Regions from separate parts of the Priestia sp. YIM B13552 genome, predicted to be linked through region 2. Evidence: a T-box and tRNA genes for the amino acid it is inferred to sense, from the RefSeq annotation. Region 2 holds a T-box; the other holds one or more tRNA genes.
What was found. The T-box of region 2 lies ahead of ileS (isoleucine--tRNA ligase). A T-box ahead of a tRNA ligase gene usually reads a tRNA of that ligase, here a tRNA-Ile.
Positions count from the first base shown of each region.

Region 1: it has a tRNA-Ile gene. The T-box ahead of ileS (isoleucine--tRNA ligase) is inferred to sense a tRNA for this amino acid. The anticodon was not compared.

Region 1 is NZ_JBHZOU010000002.1:799,310-807,017, reverse strand. Features, by position in the region: gene ACFX40_RS10225 (MFS transporter) at 1-907, shown strand, start outside; gene ACFX40_RS10220 (DUF1189 domain-containing protein) at 1,055-1,846, opposite strand; gene ACFX40_RS10215 (hypothetical protein) at 1,961-2,155, shown strand; gene ACFX40_RS10210 (DUF456 domain-containing protein) at 2,182-2,667, shown strand; tRNA gene ACFX40_RS10205 (tRNA-Asn) at 2,730-2,804, shown strand; tRNA gene ACFX40_RS10200 (tRNA-Met) at 2,806-2,879, shown strand; tRNA gene ACFX40_RS10195 (tRNA-Asn) at 2,920-2,994, shown strand; tRNA gene ACFX40_RS10190 (tRNA-Ile) at 2,998-3,074, shown strand; tRNA gene ACFX40_RS10185 (tRNA-Ser) at 3,086-3,178, shown strand; gene sodA (superoxide dismutase SodA) at 3,376-3,984, shown strand; gene ACFX40_RS10175 (MFS transporter) at 4,114-5,391, shown strand; gene ACFX40_RS10170 (peptidoglycan D,D-transpeptidase FtsI family protein) at 5,553-7,708, shown strand, end outside.
Region 2 is NZ_JBHZOU010000003.1:69,500-77,207, reverse strand. Features, by position in the region: gene ileS (isoleucine--tRNA ligase) at 1-2,151, opposite strand, end outside; T-box leader at 2,204-2,445, opposite strand; gene ACFX40_RS12475 (FAD-binding oxidoreductase) at 2,663-4,012, opposite strand; gene ACFX40_RS12470 (DNA modification system-associated small protein) at 4,992-5,177, shown strand; gene dndD (DNA sulfur modification protein DndD) at 5,192-7,207, shown strand; gene ACFX40_RS12460 (hypothetical protein) at 7,212-7,580, shown strand; gene dptH (DNA phosphorothioation-dependent restriction protein DptH) at 7,607-7,708, opposite strand, start outside.

The DNA.
Region 1 (7,708 bases), on a different contig from region 2:
GGCAGGCAGAGTCATTCAAGGGATTGGAGCTGCAGGTACTACAACGTTGGCAATGGCATTAACTGGAGATGTATTTACAGGGGAAAAAAGAGCAAAAGTCCTCGGGATTTTAGAAGTGTATAACGGAGTTGGAAAAGTGGTTGCGCCGATAATTGGAGCATCGGCAGCACTCGTCGTATGGTATGCCGCATTTTTTGTCTATCCTTTAGCTGCAGGTGCTGCTTTAGTAGGTATAGTGATGTATGTGAGAGAAGGGAAAACAGGCTCGGATTTAGTATCTGTTCAAGAATATTTAAAGAGAGCCATTGGGATTGTCTATGATAAAAGAAAATCGCTTTTTCCTTTATTCTTTGTGGGGGGATTGGGGTTATTTTTATTATTTGGCATTTTATATTACTTATCTTTTCTAATAGAGGAAACGTATCATATAGACGGTTTTTTTAAAGGAACCGCTTTTTTATTTCCTCTTGGTGCGATGACGCTCGTTTCTTATTGGACGGGTCAACGCATCAAAACAGATGTAGAGCTCATGAAAAAATTAATGATAGTAGGGATAACTCTTTTATTCCTGATGTTTGGAGTATTAACGATTATTTATACGCTTCCTGTGCTGATGTTTTGTTTGACAGTCGCCTTTGGCGGCTTAGGATTTGTTCTTCCGTGTATTAATATGATGATTACTTCAGCGGCTTCAGACGAAGAAAGAGGGTTTATTGTATCCATTTATGGAACGGTGAGATTTTTAGGAGTAGCGTTGGGACCTGTTGTTTTTGAAGTGTGGATGCACACTGAAAGGCTGATGTTTGTTTATAGCTTTATTCTGCTCACAGCAGGAGGTTTGTGGGTTTTGTATCAGTTGAAAATTCTTCCTTGTGCAATGGGAAGAAGAAAAGTTGTACCGAAATAAAGAGGCTGAGACTTAACTACATCACTCCAATCACCAGCTAGAAGCAGCCGCATACATGAAACCTGCGTTCACCATATCAATAAAAAAATCCAAAAGAGGTGGATTCTCTATCAAGAATCTAGATTCCTCGTTTGGATTTTCCTTCAACTAAGATACGTTTGTCCCAGCATCTTTATTAGGTTTTACTTTTTTTCTTATAGGAACCCTTGTGACGAGCAACAAGTAAATGAAGAATGTTCCTATCCAGTAAAGAGAGCTATGTAGTGCTAGAGACAAAGAAAAAGCTTCAAAAAGCGTATACAGCAGCGTGAAGGCTACTGTACTATAAGCGCTCAGTGCCCATAGCTGCTTGAAAGGAAGCTGCTTTTTAGTAATGAGTCCAATCAGTTTCCCAAGATAAGCAAGGCAGGTAATAAAAAGGAAGTTTAGTCCAGATGTTAATACGTACAGTAAAAGCATAGCGATAGGGACAAGTATGTATAAAGAAAATTTTTGTTCGTGCAGCAAGTTTAGCAGTTCATTTTTATCTTTATGATGCCAGTTTAGCAACTCATATGAATACGTTTGTGTTTGTGAATTAGTCGTGATGTAAATTCCATCCTTTAAAAAACCAATGGCATGAGCAGGGGAATGAAACCGTTCAATAGACTGTGAGGGGTTTAAGATAAAAGCGGTACCATTTACTTTTTTTGTGAAAGGTTGACTTGACGTAAGCTGTGAGTTTGAAATAGAAAAAGAAGAAACAGATTTCGGAAGATCTGTAGTAGCGATATGATAGCCATTTACAATCGTCAAAGTCATAAAGAAAAATGTAGGCAGCAAAGAAATAAATGTTAAAAACAGCACAAAGCCAATTGTTTTATTCGTATGCTCAAAGCGAAGCGACCTTATTTTTTTGAAGGAAGTAAAACTCCATGCCATCTTTTTCAGCATGCTCATTGTAAAGCCTCCTCTTATTGAAGATTCTGGTTATATCTTATTTTATAGCGAAAATTTAAGGTTTACAATAGATTTTAGAAACCGTTACCAATTACAATGATGCGGTGGAGCGTTTTGTCACAAGCACATCTTATGCGTATATGTACAGGTTTCCCTGTCATTGTTTTTGGGGGATATTACGGGCAGCTTGAGGACCGTGCTGTTAATATTGCAGAGGTACACTCAAAAATCGTATTCGAAAGTAAAATAAAGGAAGGACTCGTCGTGCAAGGTCTTTCTTTATGGGAGTGGTTATTGTATGATAAATAGTAATAATAAAAAGGATAGGTGCGGGCATGGCTATTTTATGTTGGGCATTAATTATCATTAGCTTTGTTGTATCGTTTGTTGGGTTGGTTTATCCCATCATCCCAAGCGTGCTATTTGTAGCTCTGGGATTTGTTATATACGGTTTATTTTATGATTTTAGCTCCTATAGCTGGTTATTTTGGGTGATACAAGGATTGTTAGTTGTCGCACTTTTTTTAGCAGACTATATAGCTAATATTATTGGTGTGAAAAAATTCGGAGGCACTAAAGCAGGTGTTTGGGGAAGTACAGTTGGGCTGCTTGTGGGTCCGTTTGTCATTCCGGGATTTGGAATTATTTTAGGGCCGTTTATCGGAGCGATTGTAGGAGAACTGATTGTTCATCGGACCACAATTAGCAACGCAGTAAAAATTGGAGTAGGTTCGGTTATTGGCTTTTTTAGTGGCGCTATTTCAAAAGGATTTATTCAACTGCTGATGATTGCCTATTTTTTATACGCTGTTTTAAAATAATATATTGACTTTAGGTTAGAAACATGTTAAATTTTTAATGTCGCTAGTAAATGTTATATTGTTCCACAGTAGCTCAGTGGTAGAGCTATCGGCTGTTAACCGATCGGTCGTAGGTTCGAGTCCTACCTGTGGAGCCATGGCGGTGTAGCTCAGCTGGCTAGAGCGTACGGTTCATACCCGTGAGGTCGGGGGTTCGATCCCCTCCGCCGCTATTTTCCAATTTGCGTTTGTGACATACATAATTCATATTGTTCCACAGTAGCTCAGTGGTAGAGCTATCGGCTGTTAACCGATCGGTCGTAGGTTCGAGTCCTACCTGTGGAGCCATGTGGACCCTTAGCTCAGCTGGTTAGAGCAGACGGCTCATAACCGTCCGGTCGCAGGTTCGAGTCCTGCAGGGTCCACCATTTATAGGGTTGGAGGAATACCCAAGTCCGGCTGAAGGGATCGGTCTTGAAAACCGACAGGGGTGTTAAAGCCCGCGGGGGTTCGAATCCCTCTTCCTCCGCCATACTATTGTCTATTCAAAGCTTCTTTTGAGAAAAAGAAGCTTTTTTTATGTTTAAAAGAATAGCGAATGGGAATTAGGTAAATATAAATCATGGATTAGGAACTTTTTATTTGAAACAGTAGGGTAAATTTGCTAATCTAAACGTATATGGTGCTTTTGCGCCAAAATGCTTACATATTTTGAAGGAGGAATTATTCATGGCTTACAAATTACCAGAACTACCTTATGCATACGATGCACTGGAACCACATATCGACAAAGAAACAATGAATATTCACCACACAAAACATCACAACACATATGTTACAAATCTAAACGCTGCTGTTGAAGGCAAAGCGGATTTAGAAAGCAAAAGTATTGAAGAGTTAATTTCAAACTTAGATGCTGTTCCTGAAGATATCCGTACAGCAGTACGCAATAACGGTGGCGGTCATGCGAACCACTCATTATTTTGGACAATCCTTTGCCCTAACGGCGGCGGTGCTCCAACTGGTGAATTAGCAGACGCTATCGCTAGCAAATTCGGCAGCTTTGATCAATTCAAAGAAGAATTTGCAAATGCAGCTAAAACTCGCTTCGGTTCTGGCTGGGCTTGGTTAGTTGTAAACAACGGCGAATTAGAAGTAACAAGCACACCAAACCAAGATAGCCCATTAATGGAAGGCAAAACGCCAATTCTTGGTCTAGACGTTTGGGAGCACGCTTACTACCTAAATTACCAAAACCGCCGTCCAGATTACATTTCAGCATTCTTTAATGTTGTAAAATGGGACGAAGTTGCTAAACGTTACGACGCTGCAAAATAAGCTGAAGACGTATTTAAGAGCCAGTAAAGTAATTATTACCTTTACTGGCTTTTTTGTTTTCCAATTCTTTTACATATCTCCTTTTCTTTTTCACACACTAGGTGTAGAAGAGAAAAGGAGTTTTTTGATATGCCTTTATTAAAAAAAGTAGTTGGAGATGTAGAAGTTAGTAAAGATTTACTTTTGCTTTTAATTATAGGCGGTCTTTATGCCTTGGCTATTTCAATTTCCAATTCGTTTGTTAACATTTATCTGTGGAAACAATCAGGCGAATTTTCGGATCTCGCTATTTATAATTTAGCGGTAGTGGTGCTTCAGCCGCTTACGTTTATTTTAGCAGGTAAATGGGCCAAACGAATTGACCGGGTTGTGGTTTTAAGATTAGGTGTATCTTTTTTAGCTGTTTTTTATATCGCTGTATTAATCAGTGGAGCTAACGCAGCCCAGTATTTAGTATTGCTTGGCGGACTGCTGGGTATAGGATACGGCTTTTATTGGCTAGCTTTTAATGTGCTAACTTTTGAAATTACAGAACCTGATACAAGAGACTTTTTTAACGGATTTTTAGGGATCTTAAACTCTTTTGCAGGGATGATTGGTCCTTTAGGAGCGGGCTTTGTTATTTCCGCTTTGTATGAATCACTTGGGTATAAAATCGTGTTTGGTGTATCGCTGCTATTGTTTATCGGTGCCGTTGTGCTTAGTTTTTTTATTACAAGACGCGCAGCGGAAGGAGTATACAAATTTAAAGAAGTATGGGCTGAACGAAAAGTCAATAAAGACTGGAATCGAATATTGCAGGCTCATTTCTTTCAAGGGTTGCGTGAAGGTACGTTCATTTTTGTTGTATCCGTCATGGTATTTATTACGACGGGAAGTGAACTAGCTTTAGGAACATATGGACTGGTGAATTCAGCAGTTGCGTTTGTAGGATACTATGTTGCCTCAAGGTTTATTAAGCAAAAAAATCGCCTTCGATTTATCTTCGCAGGGGGCCTCCTTCTCTATGGAGCAGTCTTTTTGCTTATCTTTAACTTATCGTATCCAAAGTTAATTATATATGCTGTTTGTATTGCCATTGCTTATCCTATTTTGTTGGTTCCATTCATTTCTCTAACGTACGATGTGATTGGGCGAGCAAAAGACGTTGTTTCAAAAAGAATTGAATACATTGTTGTCAGAGAAGTATTTCTGAATATTGGACGCGTCGCTTCCATATCTTTATTTTTAATAGCTGTACTATTTTTTGATGAAGCAAAAAGTATTCCCATTTTATTAGCTATTGTTGGAGCAGGGCATACAATCATTTATTTTTGTGTGAGACATATCTCACAGCCTCTGCACAAAAAAGAAACGACTGTTACTCCTCCGGTATTAAATGAAGGAGACGGAGAGTCTCCAGCTTAGAGTATTGTGAGCTCCTTCATTTGTACTATGGAAAATGCTTCGCTTTTCTTTTAGAATAAATACGTTGTGTAAATAGGCACCTGCCAGGTGTCTATTTATTTGCTAAATAGCTGATTTTATGGTGTTATGGTATATATGTTTTATAAAGTGTAGGTGTTGGTATGAAAAAGAAAAAAAGAAGAAAAAGTCACGTGCCTTTTCGTGTGAACTTACTTTTCTTGACCGTATTTGCCCTATTTTCCGTATTAATTTTGCGGTTGGGACTTGTTCAAATTGTATACGGTGAGAATTACGAACGAGAAGTCGAAAAAACACAGGACGTTACGGTCAGTACGCCTGTTCCTCGAGGGAAAATGTACGATCGTTATAACCGCGTAATTGTAGATAATACCTCTTTAAATACAATTACATATACTCGTTTTCAAGGAAATACAGCTGAAGAAAGGCTGCGCATCGCTAAAAAGTTAGCCACTATGATCGATGTTCCTTACACCACAAATGTGATTGATATTCCGGAAAATAAAAAGAATAAAGATGCTAAGAATGTGGTAAAAATTACAGAACGCGATATGAAGGATTATTGGATTATGCTTCACCCTAAAGAAGCGGAACAGAAAATTACGCAAGCTGATCGCAAAAAAGTTCAAGTTGGTGAAATGACTGATGACGAACTGTATCAACGTCAGTTAGACCGCATCTCTAAAAAAGATTTAGAAAGTCTAAAGAGTGATTTAGAAGTTCTCGCTATTAAGCGCCAAATGGAGGCAGGTTACTCTAACACCCCGCAAATTGTTAAGAGCGGTGTGACAAATGAAGAGTATGCCGTTGTAAGTGAGCACTTAGATGAACTTCCAGGTGTTGATACAACAACGTACTGGGATCGCTCATACCCAGAAAACAGTACTCTTCGCACTTTGCTTGGAAATGTATCATCTGCCAACGAAGGACTGCCTAAAGATAAAGTACAGTATTACTTGTCAAGAGGCTATAGCCGAAATGACCAAGTTGGGACGAGCTATTTAGAGAAGCAATACGAAGCTCAGCTCAGCGGTCAAAAAGAAAAAGTCCAATATGTAACAGATAAAAAAGGAAATCTCCTTGATACAATTCAAGTGTCTAAAGGTGAACGCGGCAGTGATTTGGTTTTAACTATTGATATGGAGCTTCAAAAAGCGGTAGAAAAACAAATTACCGACCAGCTTTTAGCCAAAAAGCAAATGAAAGGAACGCAATTTTTAGACCGTGCTTTTGTTATTATGATGGATCCTCACACAGGAGAAATTTTAACAATGGCAGGTAAAAAATACACCATTGATAAGAAGACTGGAGCGCCTAAAATAGAAGATTTTGCATTAGGAAATATTTCAACATCTTATACAATGGGCTCTGTTGTAAAAGGAGCAACGGTTTTAGCCGGCTTAGATTCAGGAGCTATTAAGCCAAACACAGTGTTCGTTGATGAACCGTTAAAAATTAAAGGAACACCGGTTAAAAAATCAGCTGAGGCTGAAGGGCTAGGACCCTTAACGTATTCATCTGCGTTAAAATATTCATCCAACGTATTTATGTTTAAAACGGTAATGGCTATGGCTGGGTTACAGTATCATAAAAACATGACTTTACCGATTAAACCTGATACATTCAGCGAACTGCGTTCTTACTACAGTCAGTTCGGCTTAGGCGTATCAACAGGCATAGACCTTGATAACGAATCAACAGGTGTCCAAGGCGGAAGCGATGTTCCAGGTACGGCGCTTGATTTAGGAATTGGTCAGTATGATACGTACACGCCGCTGCAGCTTGTTCAATATACTTCTGCAATAGCTAATGGAGGGTATCGCATTAAGCCGCAGCTAGTAAAAGAAATCCGAAAACCAACGATTAAAACCGATGAAATTGGCGGTACGCAGCATTCATTTGAACCTGATGTGTTAAATCGTATCACGATGAAAGAAGAATACATTAAAGATGTTCAAAGTGGCTTTAAGCGCGTTACTCAAGAACAAGGCGGTACAGGGTATGCAGCTTTCCATACAGCGAACTATAATCCTGCTGGTAAATCAGGAACGGCACAAGCCTATGAGAAAAACCCAAGCGGAGGGGATCCGATTAAAGTTAATAATTCAAACTTTGTGGCCTTTGCTCCGGCGAATGATCCTGAAATTGCAGTAGCTGTAGTGGTACCATCGGCATTTGTGCCAAGTGCACCAAATACCATTACAAAAGAGCTTGCTCGTTCTGCGCTCGATACGTATTTTGATTTAAAGAAAAAAGGTGAACAAGAAGTAAAAGACCAAGAAGAGAATCAACAGGCTGT
Region 2 (7,708 bases):
TACATACCAGTTGCTTAGCTCTTCAATAAATGCCGCGATTTCACGAGCGGCACTTGTAAACCCATAATCTTCAAGATGTGCTGTTGCTCGTTTAACCGTACTATGCAAACGTGAAAGAATCCACTCATCCAATTTTGTTTTTTTCAATTCATACGTTTGCTTCGGGTCATAATCATCAAGCTTGGCGTACAGCACGTAAAAGCCGTACACGTTCACAAACGTATCAATAACTTTTGACTTCGCTTCTTGCACGACCCGCTCTGAAAATTTCTTCGGATTCCAAGGTGCACTGTCTGCTAAAAGCGCCCATCTAAGCGCATCGGCACCAAATGTATGAATAAGATCAACAGGGTCTAGCGCATTCCCTTTACTTTTAGACATCTTTTGACCGTTTTCATCTAAGACGTGGCCAAGAGACAGAACACGCTTATACGGTGCTTTTCCTGTAAACAGCATTGAAACTGCCATCAAGCTGTAAAACCAGCCGCGCGTTTGATCAATTCCTTCTGCGATTACGTCTGCTGGAAACTGTTTTTGAAACAGCTCGCTGTTTTCAAACGGATAGTGATACTGCGCAAACGGCATCGAGCCGCTGTCAAACCAAACGTCAATCACTTCCGGCGTTCGCTTCATTTCTCCGCTGCAGACCGGACACGTTAGCTGCACGTCATCTACATACGGCTTATGAAGTTCAATGCTGTCACCAACGGAATGAGACGCATGATTTTGCAGCTCTTTGATGCTTTTCGGAGCTACTTGATGCTGACATTTCCCGCATTCCCATACGTTCAGCGGTGTTCCCCAGTAGCGTTTTCTGCTGATGTTCCAATCCACCATATTTTCTAAAAAGTTGCCAAAGCGACCGTGCTTGATATGATCCGGGTACCACGTCACGCTTTCATTGTTTTTCAAAAACTGTTCCTTTAACGCCGTCGTTTGGATAAACCAGCTTTCATTTGCGTAATAAAGAAGCGGCGAGTCGCATCGCCAGCAAAACGGATAGCTGTGCTCATGCTTTTCTTTATGATACAGCACGCCTTCATTTGCTAAATAACGCACGATATCAACGTCGCAGTCTTTCACGAAACGTCCTTGAAAAGGCGGCACTTCAGACGTGTACTGTCCTTTTTCATCCACTACGTTCACAAATGAAAAGCCGTTTTCTTTTACAACTCTGTAATCATCTTCGCCGTATGCAGGTGCTAAATGAACAACTCCTGTTCCGCTTTGGTCCGTTACGTAATCAGCCGTCACGACTTCATGCCCTTTTTCCACTTTCACAAAATTAAACGGCGGCTCATACGACATCCCTTTTAACTCATTTCCTTTATGTTGAGATAAAACCGTATACTCTCCTTTTAACACTTTGTCTGCGAGCGCTTCTGCCACTATATACACGCTGTCGCCTTGCTCAGCGCGAACGTAGTTCATCTCTTCATGCACCGCAAGCGCCACGTTTGACGGAAGCGTCCAAGGCGTTGTCGTCCAGCCTAAAAAATACTCATTATCGCGGTTTTTCACTTTAAATTTCACCGTTACCGTTAAATCTTTTACATCTTTATACCCTTGCGCCACTTCATGCGAACTCAGCGACGTTTGACAGCTCGGGCAGTAAGGTGATACGCGGTGGCCTTTATAAAGAAGTCCTTTATCATGAATCGTGCCAAGCACGTTCCATACGCTTTCAATGTATGAATTCTCCAAGGTGATGTAAGGGTCTTCCATATCAACCCAATAGCCAAGCTGCTCCGTGAACGTGCGCCACTGCTTTTCATACACAAACACACTTTCCTTACACTTGTTGATAAAAGCTTCTACGCCGTATTTTTCAATATCATGCTTCCCCGATATCCCGAGCTGCTTTTCGACACCAAGCTCTACCGGCAGTCCGTGCGTATCCCAGCCTGCTTTTCGGATCACTTGATGCCCCGTCATCGTTTTATAACGAGCCACCACGTCTTTAATCGTCCGGCCTAGCGCGTGCCCCACGTGAGGCAAACCGTTGGCTGTTGGAGGCCCTTCATAAAATACAAACGAAGGATGCCCTTCTCGATTTTGAACCGACTGGTGAAACACATTTCCCTTTTGCCACTGCTGCTGGATACGCTGCTCGCGCTCTTGCGAAGATTCCCTTACATTCACTTCTTTCATGTGATACCACTCCTTTTAAAGTTAAAAGCACACAAAGAAACCCGTCCCTATGACTAGGGACGGGTTTTAACCGCGGTACCACCCTGGCTTCTATTGATCCGTTCATCAATAGCACTCAGCAACGTACAATCATACGCGTTCTTTTTAACGGTAGACTACCGTTCAAACTTACTTATCGTTCAGTTTGACTTCTCAGAGAGGATATTCCCCTGCAGCTTGAACACTGGCTTTCAGCTATCACCAGCTCTCTGTGGAACAAACTTGCAGCGTACTGATTCTCTTCAACGAATTTGTGTGCTTTTATTAGTAGTTATTGTATGCGGTTTGGAAGGGAATGTCAATGTTTATGAAATTTGTGTATGTTTCTCCGTATATGCAGTCGTCTATCGATAAAATAACTGCTTACCACTGTTTGCTGCCTTTTTCACGATCTCAGGAAAAGGCAATGTACACAAAAAACCACCTCATTTAAGGTGGGTATTATTTGCATCTACCATTTGAAAGATGATTTTTAAAACCAGTTAATAAACGGCGGGATGCTTTGAGGGAAATAAAATAGATTGTATGGATCATATGCTCGTTTCACTTCTCGAAGCTTTTTAAAATTCTCTCCATAATAAGCCGTTGGCCAATCTCTGATGAGCCGGTCCGGCCAATTCACATAATCCCCAGTTGTATATCTCGATAAAGCATTTCTTAATTCTTCAATCCATCGAATGTTTGCTCGCTCTTCTGAAGGATGGCTCCATGTAGCAAGGTACTCCTGTGCGATAATAGCATCTCTATAATAGAAGGCCGTTTCATTAGAGCCCACTTCCTCCACTGCTCCCCCAAGAGACTGGTGCCAAATACTAGATTTTTCATTTGGAGCATTTTCTAAAAAATGCTTCATTGTTAAAATAGCCTCTTTTGGAAAAGGTTTATTAAGAAAAGAACCTGACCTTTTTCGAGGAGCAGGTTGGTTTCCGCTCGGATCGTCAAAAAATCGTACAGCTTCAATATATGAAACTTCCTTTATTACTACTTTTTTAGGACACCCAACATCTATTAAAGGCTGCAGAAGTTCCTTTAACTTGAATGATGAACCAACGAACTCACCTTGAGCGATAATTTGATTTGCTTCTTTCGATTTTAACTCAATCTCCGAAGTTAAGCGCTTATCGGTATTTGTGGCCCAGTGCTGCCATGCATCAAAAGCAGCTTCGAAATCTTCCCATTCCCATGTAATTGAAAAGATTGACACCTTTGAAATAGGCTGCACCTTAAAGGTAAGAGACGTAACAATACCAAAGTTTCCACCCCCGCCTCCGCAACAAGCCCAAAAGAGATCACTGTTGTGATTTTTATTTACCTTAATGAGTTCAACTTCTCTCAGTTCATTTACAATCGCCATTTCAACTTCAAGCAAATTATCACAGGTAAGCCCAAACGGCCTTGATAACATCCCAATTCCTCCGCCAAGCACAAGGCCTACAAGACCTACACTGCTTTCCGTTCCTGCAGGGATAGTCGTTCCTTTTTTCCATAATTCATTATATACTTTCCCTAGATTAGCTCCTGCTTCTATTTTCGCTGTCATGTCTTTAGAGTTGAACGTGATTCTATCCATTTCACTAACATCAATCACTAATCCACCGTTCAATAATGAAAAATTTTCATAGCTATGCCTGCCGCTCCTTATTCGAAATGGGACATGATTTTCCTTTACCCACTTCAATGCATTTACTACATCGTTTGTATTCTGACAAAATACAATTATTCTCGGAAATTTAGGTACACCTAAATTATTATTTGTTCTAGCCTGATCATATTCCGCATCATCAGGTGTAACGATTCGTCCAGTAAGCTTTGTTTCCTCCACGATATAACCCCTTTCTCACATCATACAGATAAGATGCTATATTCTATGAATTTTCTTCAGAAAAGACACACAGTTTAAAGGGGAGAAATAGAGAATGAAAAACTTACTGAAGAGATTATGGATAAGTGTGCTCATTTAGTTTCGATGCAGCAATTCTCTTGTTGTAGATAAGTTTTATTTTTGCTGTCGATTAAAATTTTCCTGGCGGCGTTGTAAACTACATAAATTGAAGTACTTTTATTTCCCGTTAAATTATTTAAACGCGCTCCATCACGGATTTTTTTCATTTGCGTATAGGGCAATTTATATTCTTGAAATGAATGATTCGTCTTTCCAAAAATGAACCTTCTTAGATTATATCTCCCTAAAAAGCCATTGAGCTTAGCCAACGGTTTTTGTAGTGTTCTTTATTTCATCTATTATTTAGGTACTGTATCATGCTAGATCAATATAGTACCTATCATCCTCCATCTCCATCATCTTCTTTAAAAACTCTTCTAAGGAATCAACAATTTTTATATCATCATAATAAATGGGGTTATGCGGTTCTTCACTTATTTCTATCAGCAGCAGCACACTTTCATTAGCTTCAAAAAATAGTTATTTACCCTCTTCTAAACCTTCGTAAAGTTCGATATCAGGTAAAATTCAAAATCGTTTACTTTTAATCTAGCATCTCTGATGGAAGAAGGGCCCATGATACGGTTTACATTATATTCAGACCCCTGAAGGAAGCCGCACCCCACCTCTAACAGAAACTTCCTCACCTTAAAAGGAAACTTTAAGCCTAATTTCACTTATTGGGACTTCCATACAATATAACCATTTTCTCCACTTGATTTAATATCCTTAGATACCAAATATAATAAAATAGTCACTAATATTTACTTTTTAGTAGTATTATAAGCTAAATTATTATGATAAGATTTTAATGATAACTATTTTAATTGTTATTTTATATTAAACAAAGGTGGTTTCCATGAAAGAAGTTAAAAGAAGAGAGCTTGAGCTACTAGCAAAGGTTTGTAAACAAAATGATATTCCTTTAAAGTTAGCTAGCCAATTAATTCGTTCAGCAGAAAAATTATCCTATGAAAATGTTAGTCAAAGTGTGAGAACTAAAGAATATCAAGATTTAATCGATTTTCATACTAAAAATAATTAATAAGGTGAGGTTTAATGTTACTTAAAAAGTTGATTTTCGACAATTATAAAACCTACTATGGTCTGCAAGAAATTGACCTCTACATACCGGAAAAAGTCCGGAAGGAAAAAAGTCAAAATATTATTCTACTAGGCGGACTAAATGGAGCCGGTAAAACTACTATACTTAAGGCCATTCTTTATATTTTATTTGGCCAACGAGGAATTTCTCAGGTAGAGTATAAAAGATTGTTTTCTAATACTATCAATAATTCCTTCTTTAATGAAGGTGGACGTGAATGCTCTATTTCTTTAATTTTAGAAACAGATTCCGGTGAAGAATGGAATTTGAAAGTTAAATGGTATTTTGATCAATCTAAAAGAATGGGGCATGAAGAAAGAGAGCTTGAGGTTAAGAAACAAGGTTCAAGCATTCCAAAGCGTGCGCGTATTGATAACATCGAGGTATTTAATAAATTCATAGATAGAATTATTCCTTATCACGCTGCACCTTTCTTTATTTTTGATGGAGAAGAAATTAAGGATATTATTCTAAGACAAAATAGTGATGAAATGAAAGAAGCTATTCAAAAAATAACGGGCATGGAGGCTTACAAACATCTATTAATTGACCTCCGCTCTCTTAAAGCATCTCTTGAAAATAAATTAGCTAAATCCGTCAGTCGAACGAAACTTAATAATGTCCAAAGAGAAGCCGAAGAATTGGAAGGCACAATCACAATACTAGAAAATAAGAAACAAAAATTTCTAACCGATATTCAACGATATAAAAAACTAATCAGTGAGGCTCACGAGCAACGCAATGCGAAAATTTCACAAAACTCAAAATCTCGCGAAGTCATCGTAAAAAACCAAGCTCGCGTAGCCACCCAACTTGACCTGTGTGTCAAACAACTTGATGATTTTCTTCAAGAGAACATCGTAAATATTCTTTTACGTGATAAAATCCTTAAGTTAAAAAAGCAGCTTAAAGCAGAAAATGAAATTCACCATAAAAAGGTGCTACAAAATGCTTCTTTATCTCCTTATCGACGTTTCATTGATCAATTACTTAACAAAAGCATTACTCCAGCTTTAACAGAAGACCAACTAGAACAAATAAAAAACATTGGTCAAGAAATCTGGATTAAGGAAAATGATATACAACAAACTGTACCTTCTGACTTTCAAGAAATACATGATATATCGAATAATGATTATAGTTATTTAATGAATCTTGCTATTAAAGATAAAAACCCAGTAGTAGAGTTAATTAATAAAATTGAAAAGTTACAGCAAGAATTAGATAAATTAGAATCGGATATCCGTAATGCACCAGAAGCAGTAAATATCGAAGAAGAAAATGAAAGAATTGATCTTTTAGTCGAAAAATCAGGAGAAATCAACACTAAATTTAAAGCTTTAAACCGTAGGTTAAATAATGCTTTGGAAGAAAAAACTAAGCTATTAAATAGTCTTAGTAGACTATCCAACCAAGATGAAAACTTAGAAGAAGTGCAAAGACGCTACATCCATGTAGAGCGTATAATTAAAGGAATGGAACAATATGTTTCAGAACTTATAACTATGAAAGCAACATATATTAAAGAAGAATTCTCAACTATGTTACATCGATTATTTAGAAAACAAGATGAATTTGGAAAAATAGAATTTGATATTAATACTTATACTATTCGCCTTTATAATGATCGTATGCAGGAAATTAGTATTCAAGACAGATCAGCGGGTGAAATGCAGATGATTGCTTCTGCCCTAATATGGGCCTTGACAAAAGCATCGGATTTATCTTTACCTGTGGTTATTGATACACCGCTGGGACGACTGGATAGCTATCATAGAAATCATTTAATTAATCATTACTATAAAGAACTAAGTGAACAAGTTATTATTCTTTCTACTGATACAGAAATCACACAAGAATATGTGACGTTAATGGAAAAGAATTCTTATAAACAATATATGTTAGATTATGATGAAAATAAGAAATATACTGTCATCAGAGACGGTTATTTCAATTTTGTAAAAGGGTGATATAGTGTCTAATCGAAGAATGCTATTATCTGAGGAAGGAAAACAAATATTAGATAGAGTTGTAGATTCCTTAGAATGCGAAAGACCTATGGCTGTAAAAATAGCTCTAGCTAAAGGAATCTCGATTTCAGAAGGACCAGTTTCGGAGCAATATTCTCCCGGAAAGAATAAGTGGACCATACCAGATAATATTATTAAAGATAAGGAATTTCTATTATTTAAGCATCTAATTATTAATGAAGTGAGTACACCTCTAACAGATGATGATTTACACAAACATATGCTAACCTTTATTGAAAAAGGATTAAGAAAGTTAGAAGACGATTTAGAAAATAAAACTTCAATGGAAGATTTCAGATTACGCATCATATAAAAAAACCACCTCAAAGGTGGTTTTTTTTACGTTCTTTCTGATAATGGACTAATATCTACTACTGTCACTGTAGGATGAGATAGTTCTCCGTTTTCTTTTAGAATAGGACCATGAACAATACATTGCCC